Regions from separate parts of the Pseudobacillus sp. 179-B 2D1 NHS genome, predicted to be linked through region 1. Evidence: riboswitches for the same ligand, from Rfam matches in the RefSeq annotation. Region 1 holds a riboswitch; the other holds the start of a gene.
The links. Region 1 has a riboswitch for cyclic di-GMP ahead of ACH0BF_RS03540 (class I adenylate-forming enzyme family protein). Riboswitches for the same ligand answer to the same signal wherever they lie in the genome.
Positions count from the first base shown of each region.

Region 2: another riboswitch for cyclic di-GMP. It lies ahead of ACH0BF_RS22945 (sensor domain-containing protein); the one in region 1 lies ahead of ACH0BF_RS03540 (class I adenylate-forming enzyme family protein).

Region 1 covers NZ_JBIQDP010000002.1:241,223-249,293, reverse strand. Annotated here, with positions in the region: gene ACH0BF_RS03560 (carbon-nitrogen hydrolase family protein) at 1-938, shown strand, start outside; gene ACH0BF_RS03555 (HD domain-containing protein) at 1,243-2,109, shown strand; gene ACH0BF_RS03550 (S-layer homology domain-containing protein) at 2,331-4,319, opposite strand; gene ACH0BF_RS03545 (hypothetical protein) at 4,626-4,961, shown strand; cyclic di-GMP riboswitch class I at 5,256-5,343, shown strand; gene ACH0BF_RS03540 (class I adenylate-forming enzyme family protein) at 5,787-7,286, shown strand; gene ACH0BF_RS03535 (aldehyde dehydrogenase family protein) at 7,657-8,071, shown strand, end outside.
Region 2 covers NZ_JBIQDP010000036.1:11,176-19,246, reverse strand. Annotated here, with positions in the region: gene ACH0BF_RS22950 (methyl-accepting chemotaxis protein) at 1-430, opposite strand, end outside; gene ACH0BF_RS22945 (sensor domain-containing protein) at 490-2,646, opposite strand; cyclic di-GMP riboswitch class II at 2,720-2,802, opposite strand; gene ACH0BF_RS22940 (response regulator transcription factor) at 3,467-3,634, shown strand; gene ACH0BF_RS22935 (TrmB family transcriptional regulator) at 4,004-4,831, opposite strand; gene ACH0BF_RS22930 (hypothetical protein) at 5,237-5,470, opposite strand; gene ACH0BF_RS22925 (endonuclease I family protein) at 5,925-6,836, opposite strand; gene ACH0BF_RS22920 (S8 family peptidase) at 7,474-8,071, opposite strand, start outside.

The DNA of each region.
Region 1 (8,071 bases):
TCATTCAAGTAGCCTCACCAAGTGTGAGCTCTGATCCAGGAGAGAAAAAGAGAGAAAATCTAGAAAAAATGATGTGGCACATCGATCAAGTTTGTTTTATAAACCCGACTATTGATCTGATCGCTTTTCCAGAACTGTATTTGAGTGGAGTAGAACCTATAAAATGGAGAAAAATGGCAGAGCTAATACCAAATGGCCCGATTGTACAAAAGCTGATAGAAAAAGCGAAACAGATAAACAAATGGCTCGTTCCAGGTTCCTTCTTTGAGCTGGGTGAAGATGAAAAAGTGTACAATACAATGATATTAATTTCTCCTCAGGGAGAGATTGTTCCCAAGTATAGAAAGGTATTCATTCCTTACCCGTTAGAGCCGTCTTCTCCGGGCAACGAATTTCCTGTATTTGAAATCCCTCACATTGGAAAGATCGGCTTTTTGATTTGTGCGGACGGTCATTATCCAGAATCGGCGCGTAACCTTGCTTTAAAGGGAGCAGAAGTGATTATTAAGCCTACTCTTCAAGGAGAGTGGATTGGCGGGTTGCGAAATCATACACCGGTGGCGATTACCCGGGCAATTGAAAACCAGTGTTTTGTTGTCAGCATTAATCAGCCGTCACCGGTTGGGATGGGGAATTCAGTAGCAGTTGATCCAGAAGGAAGAATCATTGAAGAGTTAGGCATTGCGGAGTCTTTTACTTTCGTTCACTTAAACTTAGAGGAAGTGAGACGTGTGAGAGAAAATGGTTCCTGCGGGATGTTTGGTTTTCTAAAAATGTTAAAGGAATTTAAAGAAGAGGGATGTAATGTGGACGAATGTTATAGAAACGGCATTGAGAATGCAGACGTATATAAAAATCTTTCCTTTCCTCATGCAAAGACGCCGGATCAGATTACTCGCTATAAAGGCCCAAAAGAATTAAAGACTTCGTCTCACTAATTAATCAGTTTGGACACAGGCAGCTGTTTAAATGATAATCTGTCAGCTGTTTGTTAAAGTGAGCTGTTGAAACAGGCATGGCAATGATAATAGTTGTTCTGCCATGTCTGTCAGCGGCCGTTTACCTCTCTTCTTCTTCTCCATTCACCTCGCAGAGTATTTTCAAAATTCCTCTGAACTGTATCTGTCTCTTTGAAACGGAAGGTTTATAATGAATAGATCAAGGTCTTCTTCCTGAAAAATATCGATTGAATAGGGTATAAGAATAGAAAAGTGAAATCTTTCAAAAGGTGGGGGAAATACAATGGAACTTATTGAAAAAGCTATCAACTTTGCTGCAATCGCTCATAGGGAGCAAGTGCGTAAAGCGGCTGCTATTCCTTACATTGCTCATCCATTTGCCGTGGGGATGATGCTGCAAAAAGCAGGCTGCTCTGAGGGAGTCATTGCAGCAGGAATCCTTCATGATACTCTGGAGGACACAGAGACCACGTATGATCAGCTAGTCACAGAGTTTGGTAGACGGGTAGCGGATATTGTGAGAGCAGCTTCAGAGCAGGATAAATCCTTATCTTGGGAAGAGAGAAAACAGGCAACGATTGCTGCTTTGCCGTTTATGTCGAAAGAGGCACTTCAAGTTATTGTCTGTGACAAGATTCATAATGTCCGCAGCATTCACAAGGTAATGGAAGAAGAAGGAGCGAAAGCATGGGAGCATTTTAATCAAGGAAAAAGCAATCAACACTGGTACTATTCAAATATTGTAAAACAGCTTAAGCCACGAAGAGGGGAGTTTAAGCTGATTCGTGATTTGGAAAAAGATGTGAACCGGCTATTCATTGGTAGAGAAAAACTTACAAATGAAACCATTGATTTGTTATTTGATGTACCTTACCAAGTGATAGAGGAGGAAATTCCACTTTTAGAAAAGGCTGAACTTTTGGAATTTGTTAAAGAAGTACATGCAGAAGTAGATTTTTATTATCGAAACGGTCGAATGGACTTTGCTCTTCCGCTAATGGAAGCTTTTCAAAAGCGAGGGACCGAATTTCAAAGTAATTCGGATGGGCCGCTCCTTTTAATGCTATACACAGCCGTTTTGCAAAAGCGGCTCGCCTGGTCTGATGATGAAGTTTATCGGTATTTTAAACGCAATGAAAAAAAGCTATAAATGATGCTGGCGATCAAATTTAGGCACTTTATATATGAAAGGCGCTGTTCAAATTGAGCAGCGCTATTTTTGTTTGGAAAATGGTTCAGTTCCTTTTTCAATTTCTATCTAGAACAAAAGGTATATCGTAATAATGAAGGAAAGCCTCCAATAAAACATTTACAAAGAAGCGATAATGGCAAAACAACGGTACGCAAATGAAAAGCGTACCGTTGTTTTATTTAACGGGCAATATTAATTTTTTTAATATAGTCCGAATGAATATAGGAAAATTCATTTTCCAAACTATCGGATAGAACTTTATACCAGGTTGATCCATCTGTTCCTTTAACCGTGTCAACAATGACGACTGAATAGCCGGCTGAAGGGTAAGTGAACTGCTTGGCAAAGCTTGTTCCAGCTCCGCTTCTCACATTTACCAACTGTGTGGTCAATCCGATTGAATATGGAGCAGGATTGTTAACAAAATCCTTGCCGCCCATTGCCTTATCCAGTGTATACATATGACCGGCTGCTTTGTAGCCCCAGTTTGTATCAGAAGCGTATCTTACGTTGATTCCGCTATTTTTATTGCCAAGGTGAGCGCCATTTTGATAAAGTAACCGGCCATCTTGTGGGATAGGGATATATTTTTTATTCAAGAAATTATTGGCAAAACTATTGATGCTGTCTTGAGGCGTTTTAAACGCATCGCCGTTCTCCGGATTATTATCCGTTACGTTCAGGCCAAACAGGTTATTTTTTTGCAACGCATTGCCGCTCATGCCGAATTGGCTTTCATTAATAGAGATACCAAGCATTAGCAGGGCGTTAATCTTGTATTTTTGCTCGGCTGCTTTAAAATAAGAGCCCATTCCTTTTAGTTTGCTAAGCTTTGTGGCGTCCTTATATGTAGAGCCTGGCAGTTGTTCTCTTCTTGCTAACTCCTGATCAATATACCGATCTAAGTCAGCTGCAGTATAATTTGTTTTAGCACGGGCAGATAGCATGTTGAAATATTGATAAGCTGCTCCTGCTTCCCCTTGCTTCGTTCTAAAATGAACACCATCCCAGCTGTAATATTCCACCCCAGAATTCATGAATGAAGGGGCAGGGCCTACGCTGTATGTAACAAACTTATCTGTATTAAAGTTATATAAATGATGAACCAATTGGCCGTTGTTCTCTTTTGAATAATAAGCTCGACGCTTAATCATTGGTTGAGGCAAAAGGTAGGCATCGCTGTGCTTGACAAAACCTGTTTTTCCAGCAATTTTGATTTCTATTTTTTCTGCATCCGATGTGACGTATTCCAATTCAGTTGGAGGAGTACCATAAGCTCCGGCGTCCACATTGAAATAAAAGTTTTTTAATGAAGAATCATAGATTAATGTGGCCGCATGTTCAACGGTCGGTTTAGCAACGACGATGCCGGCATTCATTTTAACGATTTGGTTGCCGGACATAATAACTTGTGCCGGATCATTTGCCATAGCCGCTGCGGCTTTTTCGTATGTATCAAAGCTTTTAGCGCCGGTATTCAGGTTGCCGTTTGCGTCCACTGTTCCCACTCTAAATGGCCCATCCGGCTCGGGCTCTTCTTCTTTTTCAGCAACCTTAAGCATTCGATAAATAAAAGCCGCCGCTTGTTCGCGTGTTGTGTGGCTTTTCGGTTCAAACCTAAGGGTTCCGAGATTGTTATTGTTTTTATCAACATTTGGAATGCCAGCGGTAATATTAAGTCCTACCATGTGAGCAATAGCTAACCGGAACATAGAGGAGGTGATTTCATTGGCGTCAGTAAAATCAAGCGATCCTCTTATTTTCGATACTTTAAGAAAATCAAGCGAATTGTCGATCATGACGGACATTTGTTCCCGGTTGATAAAGTCATCAGGACCGAATTTCCCGTTTGAATAACCAGAAATGATCCCTGCTTGGGCTGCTGCATTGATGCTTGGTGCCAGTGTTAATGTAGGGGGAACATCAGAAAATGTTGTCGTTCCGCCACTTAAATGAAGAGCTCGCGCTAAGAAAGCAGCGAATTGTCCTCTTGTTACTTTTTCCTTTGGGGCATAGCGTCCTTCTCCGTAGCCAGAGACAATTCCTTTCTCAACCATCGCTCTCATTTCTTTTTCTAATGCACCGCTGATGTCATCTGCGGCAGAGGGAGAGGGTATAATCGGGAGAACCAACAAAAGAGTGAGGAAAAACGCAGTTAGTTTTCTCATAATAGACTCCTTTCTTTCAAAAAACTTCCTATGATTTTTGTAATCTTCCATAATATGATAGTTTTTCATCTACCGATTAATCGTAACAGAAAATAAAGAACAAGATAAGGGGTCCATTCTACTATAGAAGGAAAAAGATTTAAGAAAATACAGCAATCTTTTTTTCTGTTACGGTAAAAAATAAAAGATGTTACTCATTTTTTATTTCCATGTAATTTCATAGAAAAGAAGATGAAAAGTTCAATTGCTACAATGAAAGGTAGCAATAAATAAGATACATACTATGACGGATAAAGGAGTCCACACATGGAGGAACATGTAAAGAAGTCTTTAGAAGAATGGAAACGCGAGATTGGCGAATTGTTAAAAGATATAGATAAGGAATACGAGGAAATCAAGCGGGAACTACAGGTGTATTCTTATAAATTCAGCATCACTAAACAAGTGATTCAGTCAACAATTAACGAAGACATTATTCGCAATATCCGTGAGCTTTATCATACCCCTTTTGAAAAGAGGTTTAATCAGCTAAAGGAAGAAATCAAGGATTTGGAAGAAAAGAAAAAAGTGTTTCAAATGTTCATCGATAAGATTGACAAAGTAAAGGGAAAAGAGAGTGTGCAGGAAACTGCTCACTCATAGGCTGAGAAGACGTACCGGAGTTTTTCATTCTTTCTACCATTCATCACTCGTTAATGAATGTTAATGAAAGAGCCTATGTATTTTGGGGGCTTATAAGCTAAGTGAGCGTCGATGATAAAAGAGCTTGCTACGAAGAAATATGAAGTAAGCAATAACTATAATTGGTCTTTTCGTCAAATATGAACAAGAAATGGTTAATTTATACATTGATGTTTACATTTACTTTTAGAACGATTATCATAACCATGAGAAGGCTCTGTGACTTAAGATTTGTCAGGAATAAGCTGTATTTACAAACGAGGATGGAAAGCTTGTCCAGAGATAAGGACGCAAAGCTAAGGGCCTGCGGTTATTTTTTAGCTATGGCCTCCTGGTTACAGAAAGAGGATTGGGCAAAAATCAGGGATGCTCTTTATGAGAGTACCCTGATACAAAAAGGCCTGCCAATCTTTGGCAGGCCTTTTTGTATGACTTTCACTAAATTGTAGGGGGAAGATGCGGAATATTAAGAGGGAATTTAATTTTTAATAGATAAGTTAACAAAAACTCTCTAAGAATAGAAGCGTTCATGCAACTATTTATCGAAGCATCAAAAAATATGTTTTTTTAAAAGGCGCCCTCTTTGTTAAGCTGCTCTGTTAAAGTTAATTATAGAAAGCTTGCTTAAAACTTATGTTACTAATAAAAATTCAACGTAAAACAAGAGTTGTCTAATGTGCTTGATGGTCTAAATTTAAAGGAAATTGAAAGCAGCGTTCATTCTTTTTGATACATGCTATACATGTTAGAAAAGATGGCACGTTTTCTTACGAAAGGAAGGTCCGTATGACGGATTTATATAATTGGATTTTTTGTGAAGAAGCAGATTTATCTAAAAGAGCTCTAATTACACAAACAGGGACGTACACGTTAGGAGACCTAAAGAAAAGTGTCAAAGAATATCATTCAATTTTGAAAGATATGGGTGATATCAAAGGGAAAAAAGTAGCGATCATTGTACCAGGGGTGGCTACTTTTTTAAGTATCTTACTCACGGTGAACAAGTTAGGCGGAACAGTTGTCCCGATAAGCCCACTCTTAAGAAAAGAAGATTTAACTCAAATCCTATCCTTTATTGATCCGCATATCGTCTTTACAGTCAAGGAACACAACGGTTTCTATTTAGAAAAAACTGTGCGGGCATGGGCAGGCTCTGTGGGTGAGGAGGTTGCGATCATTGAATCAGCCGATGGTCATGAATGGAAAACGGAGATCATTGCTGGGAAACCAAAACGAAGGGAAGCGGACCACTCGCCTTACATCATCGGGTGCACATCCGGCAGCACGGGAACACCAAAGGGAATAATAGTTGATAGAGCCTTTTTTGAGTTTGCCGAAAGGGCACTAACTAAGGGGGCTAGCCTCTCAAAAGAAGACAAGGTTTTCCTGGTGGTTCCAACATCGGTGTTGTATGGGCTTTGCTGGCTGCTGGCGGGGCTTCATTCTCAAATCACGATTGTTGCTACTGAATCATTTAGTTTTCCGGCAATTTTAAAACTAATGAAGTGGAATCCTGCGAATAAACTAGTGACCAGTCCTTCGTTATTCAAAGCTTTATGTATGTTTGACAAAGTTAGTGATATATCTGTGCTTAAATCGCTAACGGAAGTAAGCTTGGCTGGGGAAATGATTACGGCCGAATTTTTTGAAGGACTTGACCCCTTACATCATTGTAAAATCACTAGTATGTATGGTCTCTCGGAATTAGGAGCCCTTATGTACACAGAGTCTGATATTCGGGAGGGAGTAGAATGGTCGTTAACACCTGGAGTGGCGTATAATTTGGAGAATCTATCCAAAGAAGGCGTAGGTGAATTACATTTTAAAACACCTTGTAAATTTCTTGGCTATTATAAATGCCCGGAGCTAACAGAAGAACTGTATAAAGAAGGCTGGTTTAGTACAGGAGATTTGGCGAAAATCACGAGTGAGCAAAAAATTAAAGTCGTTGGTCGAAAAAAAGATATGATCAAGAAAGGCGGACAACAGGTTATCCGGGGCGAAATTGAACAAATGCTAACGAAGCATGAAGCAGTAGAAAAAGCAGCGGTTTTAGGAATGCCTCATGCCATCTTTGGCGAACAAGTCATTGCTTTTATTATCAAAAAGAAAGAAATTCCATTAAGCGAGATTTACAATTATTGTAGAGACCGTTTGGCCAGTTTCAAGGTTCCGGATAAGATTTTTATTTTGGAAGATATTCCTTTAGTTCAAGGAAAAGTGGATAAAGTGACCTTAAAGCAAGAGGCGCAAAAATTAATTGCGAATATTGAAGAAAAGAGTTAATTCTTTTACATGGTGAGACGGTTTATCTTAATAAAAGCATTCCTTTTAAAAAGCTCATACATAGCTGAAGAGGAAGGAAATCAGAATGAAGTACAGGTCTCTGAAAAATCATCTAACATTTGATTGCAAGACAACCATTTCGCTATTTCTAATAACTGAAAATATGCTAAACTAAAAAAAGTTCCACTATTCACGACACTTTTACCAAATGTAGAATCCGCATTCCCTCTCACTTTTCGGCATAGTCTGGGGAAACATTGCCACTCATTTGCGAGTGAACGATAGATAGACAAACTGATAGGAACAGATGCCCGATTGCTTTTTTGATAAAGCAGTATAAGTGATTATTGTTGAAAGAGGAGGAGAAACAATGCGTTATTTAAATTACATTAATGGACAGTGGAAAGAACCAATTACAGGGGAATACAAAGAAAATACAAGTCCTCATAATGGAGAAATTCTAGGGGAATTTCCTTCTAGCTCAAAAGAGGATGTTCAAGAAGCAGTAGCAGCAGCGAAGGAAGCGTTTTTGTCATGGAAAAAATGCTCTTCCCAAACACGGGCATCCTATCTGCGTAAGGCAGCAGCGATCTTAAGTGAAAATATAGAAGAAGTAGGGCGGGACTTGGCGCTTGAAGAAGGTAAAACACTTGCAGAATCAATTGGAGAGACACAGCGTGCCATTAGTATTCTAGAGTATTACGCAGCAGAAGGTCTTCAGCCAATCGGTGACGTGATTCCATCTGCCAATGCAGACACACTTTTATATACGAACCGTGTCCCAC
Region 2 (8,071 bases), on a different contig from region 1:
ATATTGTTGTCATAATTTGAATCAGCAGATGATGCGCAGCAATAAAGTGTTCTGCTGTCAGATGGATGCGGCTGTGCACCTGGCCAACCACGATTCTCGTCAGTATATATTCTTTATCAACGTCCGCTCGGAGGAGCTGCTCAACATACCTTTCCATTGTCAGCCTTAAGCGCTCAACTGTAGAATGTTCTGTGATCATTTGTTTAAGGTGATCTACAGAAGTAATATGCTCGTAAAATTGATTCACTATTTCTTCTTTGTAAGGAAGAAGAATGGGCAGAGCTTCCTTCACATGATCCAGCGTTTCTTGGCTGACTCCCATAAATGCCAGCCGTTCTTTCACCCTTTCTCCTACTGTAGATATCTCTTTTGCCGCAGAATTATCCAAATAGTCCATCCATGACTTTGTTTTCTTTGAAAAAAGCTTCATACTTTTCCTCCCTCAATCCTTATATAGCTGCTCGTTGTCGTTAATGCATCTTCTTTAATCTATCTCTTAATTCCCGTACCTCTGGCAGATTCTTTTAAATACTCTTCAAAGTCCTGACTAGACAAAGGCTTACTAAATAAAAAACCTTGCCCTTGGAGACAGCCATCCTCTCTCAGAACATTTAGCTGTCCCTGATTTTCAACCCCTTCTGCAATCACATTGATGCCAAGGGTTTGTGAAAGTGTCAAGACAGCTTGCACAATAGCCTGACTTTCCTTATTTTGATGAATATCCCGAATGAACGAAGCATCAATTTTCAGCGTATCGACAGGTAAATGCTTAATATAGCTAAATGAACTGTACCCTGTTCCAAAGTCATCAATAGAGATATGAATCCCCAAATCTCTAAGTTGTTGTAAAATAGTTATTGCATTTTCAATATTAACAAATACACTTTCTGTCACTTCAATCTCAAGCCATTTCGGCTCCAATCTGGTTTCTATTAGAATCTTTTCAATTTTCCTTACAATATCAGGGTCCGAGATTTGGCGCGCAGACAAATTGATGGATATCTTTAGCGGAGTATAACCCTTATCTTGCCATTCTTTATTTTGTTCACACCCACGGCGCAGTACCCATTCCCCTAAAGGGATAATTATTCCTGTTTCTTCAGCCAAGGGAATAAAATTATTGGGAGAAATCTTCCCCAGTTCTGGATGATTCCAACGCACGAGCGCTTCCATTCCAATTAATATGTTTTTTGAAAGATCTATTTTCGGTTGATAATCAATATGAAACTGCTCAAGCTGAATCGCTTTTCTCAACTCATTCTCTAATAAAATACGCTCCAATGACTTTTCTTCCATTTCTGCTTCGAAAAAGGCATATCCGTTCCGGCCTCGTTCTTTTACAAAATAAAGAGCGGTATCTGCTTTGCTCAACAGTTCACCAGCTTTCTCTCCATCTTGCGGAAAGGTCGCAATACCGATACTACAGGAAGGTGTATACATCTGGCCGGCGATTTCTAACGGTTCTTGGAAGTCTAAATGAATCCGTTCCACCAGCCGCTCCAGTTCTTCTATTTTGGATATGCCACTTAGCAGTACAGTGAATTCATCGCCTCCTAATCGGGCAACTAAATCCGATGAACGAAGTGACTTTTTAATACGCTCGGCTGCTTTAGTTAAAATGAAATCGCCATTCTCATGCCCCCATGAATCATTCACAAATTTGAATCGATCTAAATCAATAAACATTACAGCAAGCTGAGAAGAGGAACTTTTTGCTTTCTTAATCTCCTCCCGCAAATGCTTCATAAACAATCTGCGGTTCGGCAGATCGGTCAAAGTATCATGATAGGCTAAATGATAAATCATTTTTTCCGACTTTTTCCGATCGGTTATGTCTCTCATGATAAACACGAAATCTTTTGCTTTTCTGTCCCCGTTCATAATGGGACTAATTCTTGCTTCCATATCCTTATACTGATTTCTGCTCGTTCTAATACGAAACTCTATCTGCGAAGACATTTTTTTCTTTTTAGCTAGCAATCTTAATTCAGTGTATAAAATCTTTTGATCTTCTTCATGAATCCACTTGAAGAGCTGGTTAGACTTTAGTTCACACATGTCATGCCCCAGTATTGTTATATGAGAAGGAGAAATGTATTGAAAGTTTCCTTCTTTGTCAATAATTGAAATCAAGTCAGCTGAGTTTTCCGTAATTAAACGGTATTTCTCCTCGCTTCTTCGCATTTCTTCTTCCATTTTCTTTCGAGAACTGATATCATTTCGGATCGACACATATTGATATGGTTTTCCCTGATCATTTAAAAATGGAACAATCGTCGTATCTACCCAGTAAAAAGAACCATCCTTCGCTCTATTCCGCACCTCTCCTCTCCAGGTTTCTCCTGATCCAATTGTAGCCCACATTTGTTTGAAAAATCCCCCAGAATGATAGCCTGAATTTAAAATACGATGGTCTTGACCTATTAATTCTTCTCGGCTATATTTGGAAATTTTACAGAACTGGTCATTTACATGAAAGATCCTTCCCTTTTGATCAGTGATAGCAATGATAGAAGACTGATCCAGTGCATATTTGACATCTCTTAACTCTTTTAACAAGGCTTCAATTGGTTTATTTTTTTCATCTAATGGCTCTATCAAGTGAGAAATTTCAGAAAGATCCGGTGTAACAGGTGCTTTTTTCAATTTATTTTCCTCCAGCTCTATGAAATATATAATGTTTAAGTTAAATAAAACCCATTCGACAAAAAACCGACTCTAAGAAAAGAGTCGGTTGCACTAGTCGCTCCAAGCCATTCAAGTGCCCAGATATAAATGGCTGTTCATCGCTTCTCTATATGACTATTATATTAAGTAGTAAATGGCTTAATTGAATAACTTCTTACGAACATAATAGTTCTTTTAGCCTAAACAGTCAATAAAAAATGGAAAATATAGAAGAAGTAAAATACTCCCTCCCCTCGACAGATTTAGCACTAAAAAGATTATCGTAATTAGGAATTCATTTTGAAAAAGTTTTATCAAAGTGAATTCCTATTCAGAACATTTAAGCTTGGATTTTATAAAAGGTTTGATCATTTTCTAATTTATCCTTGATCATAAAAATACATTTATTTCTAATAAGGGGTACCCCCATTACTAAAGATTATTTAGACAATTATTTTGAAATGGATCAATTAGTTCCTTACAAACTAAAACACATTATCCCCAAGCGCCGTGTAATTGGGCTTCTCGATCTTCAATCAAAAAAAGACTATGAAAAAAGTGAGTATTTTAATAGCTTTATGACAAATATGGATTCTATAACAACACAGGAATATTTTTAGTAAAGGATAATAGAGTTGTTGGATTGGTGGACTTTGTTACTTCAAAAAATAAAAAAGAAATTAATAAAACTGAGGTTATGTGTCTTGAAATTATATTGAGGTATTTAGCGCAAAGATTGCATGAGCACTGGTTATTGAAAACGGTTTCTTTGGAAATTCCTTAACGCCTAGAGAGAGGCGTGTTGCGCTACGTGAAAAAGGAATATTCCAATAAACAAATTGCCGACATGCTATTTATTAGTGAAAATACTATAAAAAAACATATACAGAGCCTTTACGAAAAATTTGATGTTAATAATCGTACAAACCTCTGTTTTAAGGTACATAATTTGGAGAGTTTACAATAATACATTCAAGCTAATGTACTTAAATTTAAAAATGAGTCGATCATGAGCAGATGTAGTGCTAGATTGGAATAAAATTTGACCAAAAATATCTTGGTGCATTTTATTGAGCAGCATATACAAAAATCATGTTTTGGAAAAAGGTTGATCAAAAATAGATTCTTATTCAGCAGCCTTATTTTCATTTTTATAAAAAGTTGCTCATTTTCTACCTGTATCGCATAGCAGTCGCGCCCAATTGTTGAAGTTCAATGGCTGTTGAAGCTGCTCGCGCCTGTGAACTCTAATACCTGTTAGTTTAAGAAAAAAGCATTATTTGCTATGAAGTAATGCTTTTGTTCTTATATTGTATAAAACAATAATAGTATAAATTTAGTCCACGTAATGTTTTTTAAAATTCGGATGGATAGAAAATTTGCGGCGTAAATTGACGAGTTTTTTCCCAAAACTTTCTTCTAAAAGATCTTTATGTTTCTCCATAATTTCCATGAGATACAAATGGTGAATCATGAATTCTGTAATGGGCATGACTAAGCCTACATGCATCGTCCAGGCTGCACGGCTATCTTTCTCCAGTGAGACAATACCTGCTACTACTTCTGAATCATCTCCACTAATAACTAGCCATCGTCCACCGTACTTTTCCGTAATTTCATGACCCATATAGTGGAGGTAAACATTAGCAAAATCAGAGACGATTTCCCCATAAATAATAATCGTTACATTAACTCCTCTTTTTGCTGCCTGTCTTAGTTCAGACTCCAATTCTTCAAATTCTTCTTTCCAAATCTCTAAGAGAATTCTTTTTTTTGCAGATGCTATACAAGCTTTTACCTTATCAAGTATTTCATTGCGTCCCGTGATATTCCAGATGTTTTCACGGTCATTTGCAGAACGTTCAAACTCCGCTAATGACTTTTCTGCCATTTCAAAATTCTCTTCTGCCTTCATTCGACGGCTTTTAATTAGCTCTTTTGCAGGAACAGGTGTATATTGTGGTGTGTTTCCAGGACTAACCAGAATGTCTCCACGCATGGTAAGACTGTCCAGAACTTCATAAATTCTTGAGCGTGGTACACCGGAATTTTTTGCTACTGCATAGCCAGTTAATGGCGATTCTTCCAACAAAGTAAGATATGCTTTCCCTTCATACTCGGTAAAATTTAGATTTTTTAATATTTCTAAAATGTCTTCTTTCATAAGCCCTCCAACACAACCTTAGTCGCTACCTTTGTAACTGGTATTTTAGCAAAATCTGTTGATTTTTTCCATGAGTAGCTGATATACTTCCATAAGTTGTTACTTAAGTAACAACTATTAAGAGCGGGAGGTTAGCCGCAAGTAATCCTAAAAAATAGGGCCTTAATTTTGGAGACAGCGGCTCGGTGGTGGACCAAACAAAAGCATGGATTTGCTAATCCATGCCTGTTTTGGTATTTTTGCTACCTTAATGTGATGTTTACTTTTTAATAAACTCCTCAGACTTACGATATAGCAAATTTTTCAATAGCCAAACGTTAATAGAGTGAGTTGCTGGATGACTAAAGGTTACCTAAGTTTGGATATTAGCCTATTAGTGGTTATGAATAACCGTGAGAAGATAGTCTAGTGGACAATCTTATGTTGAGTGAGTTGTTTGTTTCTCTCATTTTGTTTACTCAAGTAGGTACGGGCCAACCAAACCCATCCGTATACAAACAAAAAGATGCCTAATAAATAGAAAGGACTCGTTAATGTTATAATTTCTTTGCTTAGTAAAAGAATAAAAAAAGCAGAACCGCCTACGAGATAAGAGCTCAACAGCATTAACTTGATCAGGAACTTGCCGGGAAATTTCACGAACCAAACCTCCTGTACTCTAGAATAATGATGCATTGGTTAATATATTCATGATGAAAGAACTTAGTTTTTATACGTTCTATAATCAAATAGGTTTCATCAATAAGAATGGATCGCTACTTCTGCTGAATATACACCCCTCTTCACATGCATTAAGGGTTACTAAGCCGGCTCCTCTGTAATCAGGAACCGGCTTGTCGGTTGGTTTGTCAAACCCTCTTAAAATGTATCATTAAACGCTGGAAAAGGACCGTCTGCTATGGGTTTATTATTAGAAAAGAAATTCGAGAGCTCCTTTCTGGATTTTAGTTAAACTGGCTGTTCCCTGATGAAAATCTAGAAAGAAGGTACCTCTTAGTTTACGCGCATCCTTAAACTTGTTCATACACCTGCCTACAAGTTTTTCATTTCATATATATGACCACACAGTTGCTGTGCTTCCAATTTCAACTAATTAATTTGATAAACCTAGCATAAAATCTATTTGGTCAGCATATTGCGGGAAATCTATTAGGGGATTCCGGTTTTTTTGAATATCAAAAATCGCCTTGTTACGGTGTTTTTCATAAATAGATACTTTATAATCACTGTGCCACTTCAGTAACAGTTCAACGTCTTTATTGCTGTATTGGCTGATTTCTCCAGGATATCTTAATAAAAAATACAACGTTGCTCTGGCAACTTCACCTTTGCCACTTTCAGGTTCAAATTTAGCCTTTTCGTATTTTCCGCATTGTGTTTTAATTACTTCGGTCTCCATTTTAGGAGAATAATCGACGAAATCATAATAAGGATGATTAGATCTTAAGGAATTGCATTCTTTTTCACAAGTAAAAAGATGGTGTAAATCTCCTTTTATTGGGTTACGCTTATCAAACCATGATTGCGGAACAACATGTTCGCAATTGTACATGTTTTCACTTTGAAGGGATGTTATTATTTCTTGTATATGATCATGATTAACCGAGTCACTTTTCAGCAGTTCATCATAAGCTTGTTCTCTTTTCCGATCTGATTCGTAATCTTCTTTCATGACTTGTTCAGGGTCCTTTTCTCTTCCTGAATATATGCTCTTCAAGTTCCCGTCAGCCTGAAGATCGACCAATGAATAAAGATAATTTCGGGTTTTGGAGTTATAAGGAAGCCGATTAGTATGTGTGGTGGCAACTAAATGATTCAATTGTTTAAATAATTCTTCTTTGTTCGCTTCATTAAAATGAATTTGATCGTAATAGTTTGAGATTATATGCTGATCCTTTTCCCAGTCATAATACTCTTTTTTACTTTCAAATCTCTTTTTATTATGCTCCAATTCTAGTAATGCAGCTGTTAAACCTATTTTTTTGTTTGAAGATACTTTTTTCATGCTATCCAATGTGCTTCCCCTTTCTTATTTCGTTTTATAATCACCAACATAACAACGCATTTAAAGAAGTAGAGGAAAATTAGATAATTTACAGATTTGTTACTTATGATGCAGTTTTGTTACAAACAAAAGAACTTTATTCGGATTCGACATTTTTTATTGGTCTCCTTGCTGGATTTCAGGTATGATATAATCATAAAGTAGCATATAATAAAAAACCGCCGGTGCTGGAACACCAAGCGGTCCATACAATAGACGGTTCCCTGCTAGGGTGATCGCTATAAACTATTCACAACAAACTTAACTCACCCTTTATGCTGGCATGCTCAAGGGTGGGTTATTTTTTATGGTCAAATGACAGCATTCCTATGATTAAGCCTGCAAAAGTACATGCAAACATCAACGCTTCAAAGACCGTCACGAGCACTCCCCTCCTTTCTTCTGAGGACGTGCTAACCACCCTTGAGAATCCTTATTCTATTGTGTTTTATATTATATCATGTGCTAAGACAATCTGGGTTTATATTCCATAAAAAATGCTCGGTCTTAATCCCGGTCTGTTATTTGTTCTCTTTAACTTAAGGGTTTATTCAAAGGAAACCATCTGCCAACGTACTCCCCATTAAATGGAGTTGCTTTAGCTGGTAATGCCTTGATTATTTAAGAACATGGTTTTAACTTCTTGATCAAATACTTTTGCCAAATGGTCAAGGACTGTTAAATAGATCAGCCCATTTCCTTCAAGCTTTGGAGAGTTACCCAGTGGAACGGTTCTTTTAATTAATTGAGCATAGAGCTCAGGTTCTGAGAGCTTCCGTTCAAAGCTGTTGTTCGCCAGAGTTTTTATGAGAGCAAGAGCTCCCGAAACATGAGGTGCAGCCATGGAAGTCCCGCTTAAAGTGGCATACTTTCCATTTAAATACGTAGAAAGAATTTCTTCACCCGGGGCAACTAAATCGATCTCATTATGTGAATTGGTAAAAGGGGAAGAGCGCCGCTCAAGATTAACCGCCCCTACACTAATCACTTCATTATAACAGCCTGGAAAGGCGAATTCATCAGTTGAGTCATCGCCGTCACCCTCATTCCCTGCTGCGCAAACCACGAGGACATTGTTGGCAACAGCCCTTTTGATCGCTTCATAAAGTTCAGGAGTATCACTGGGACCTCCTAGTGACATGGAAATAATATCCGCTTTTTGTTCTATAGCATAATTGATGCCCTTGATAATCCAA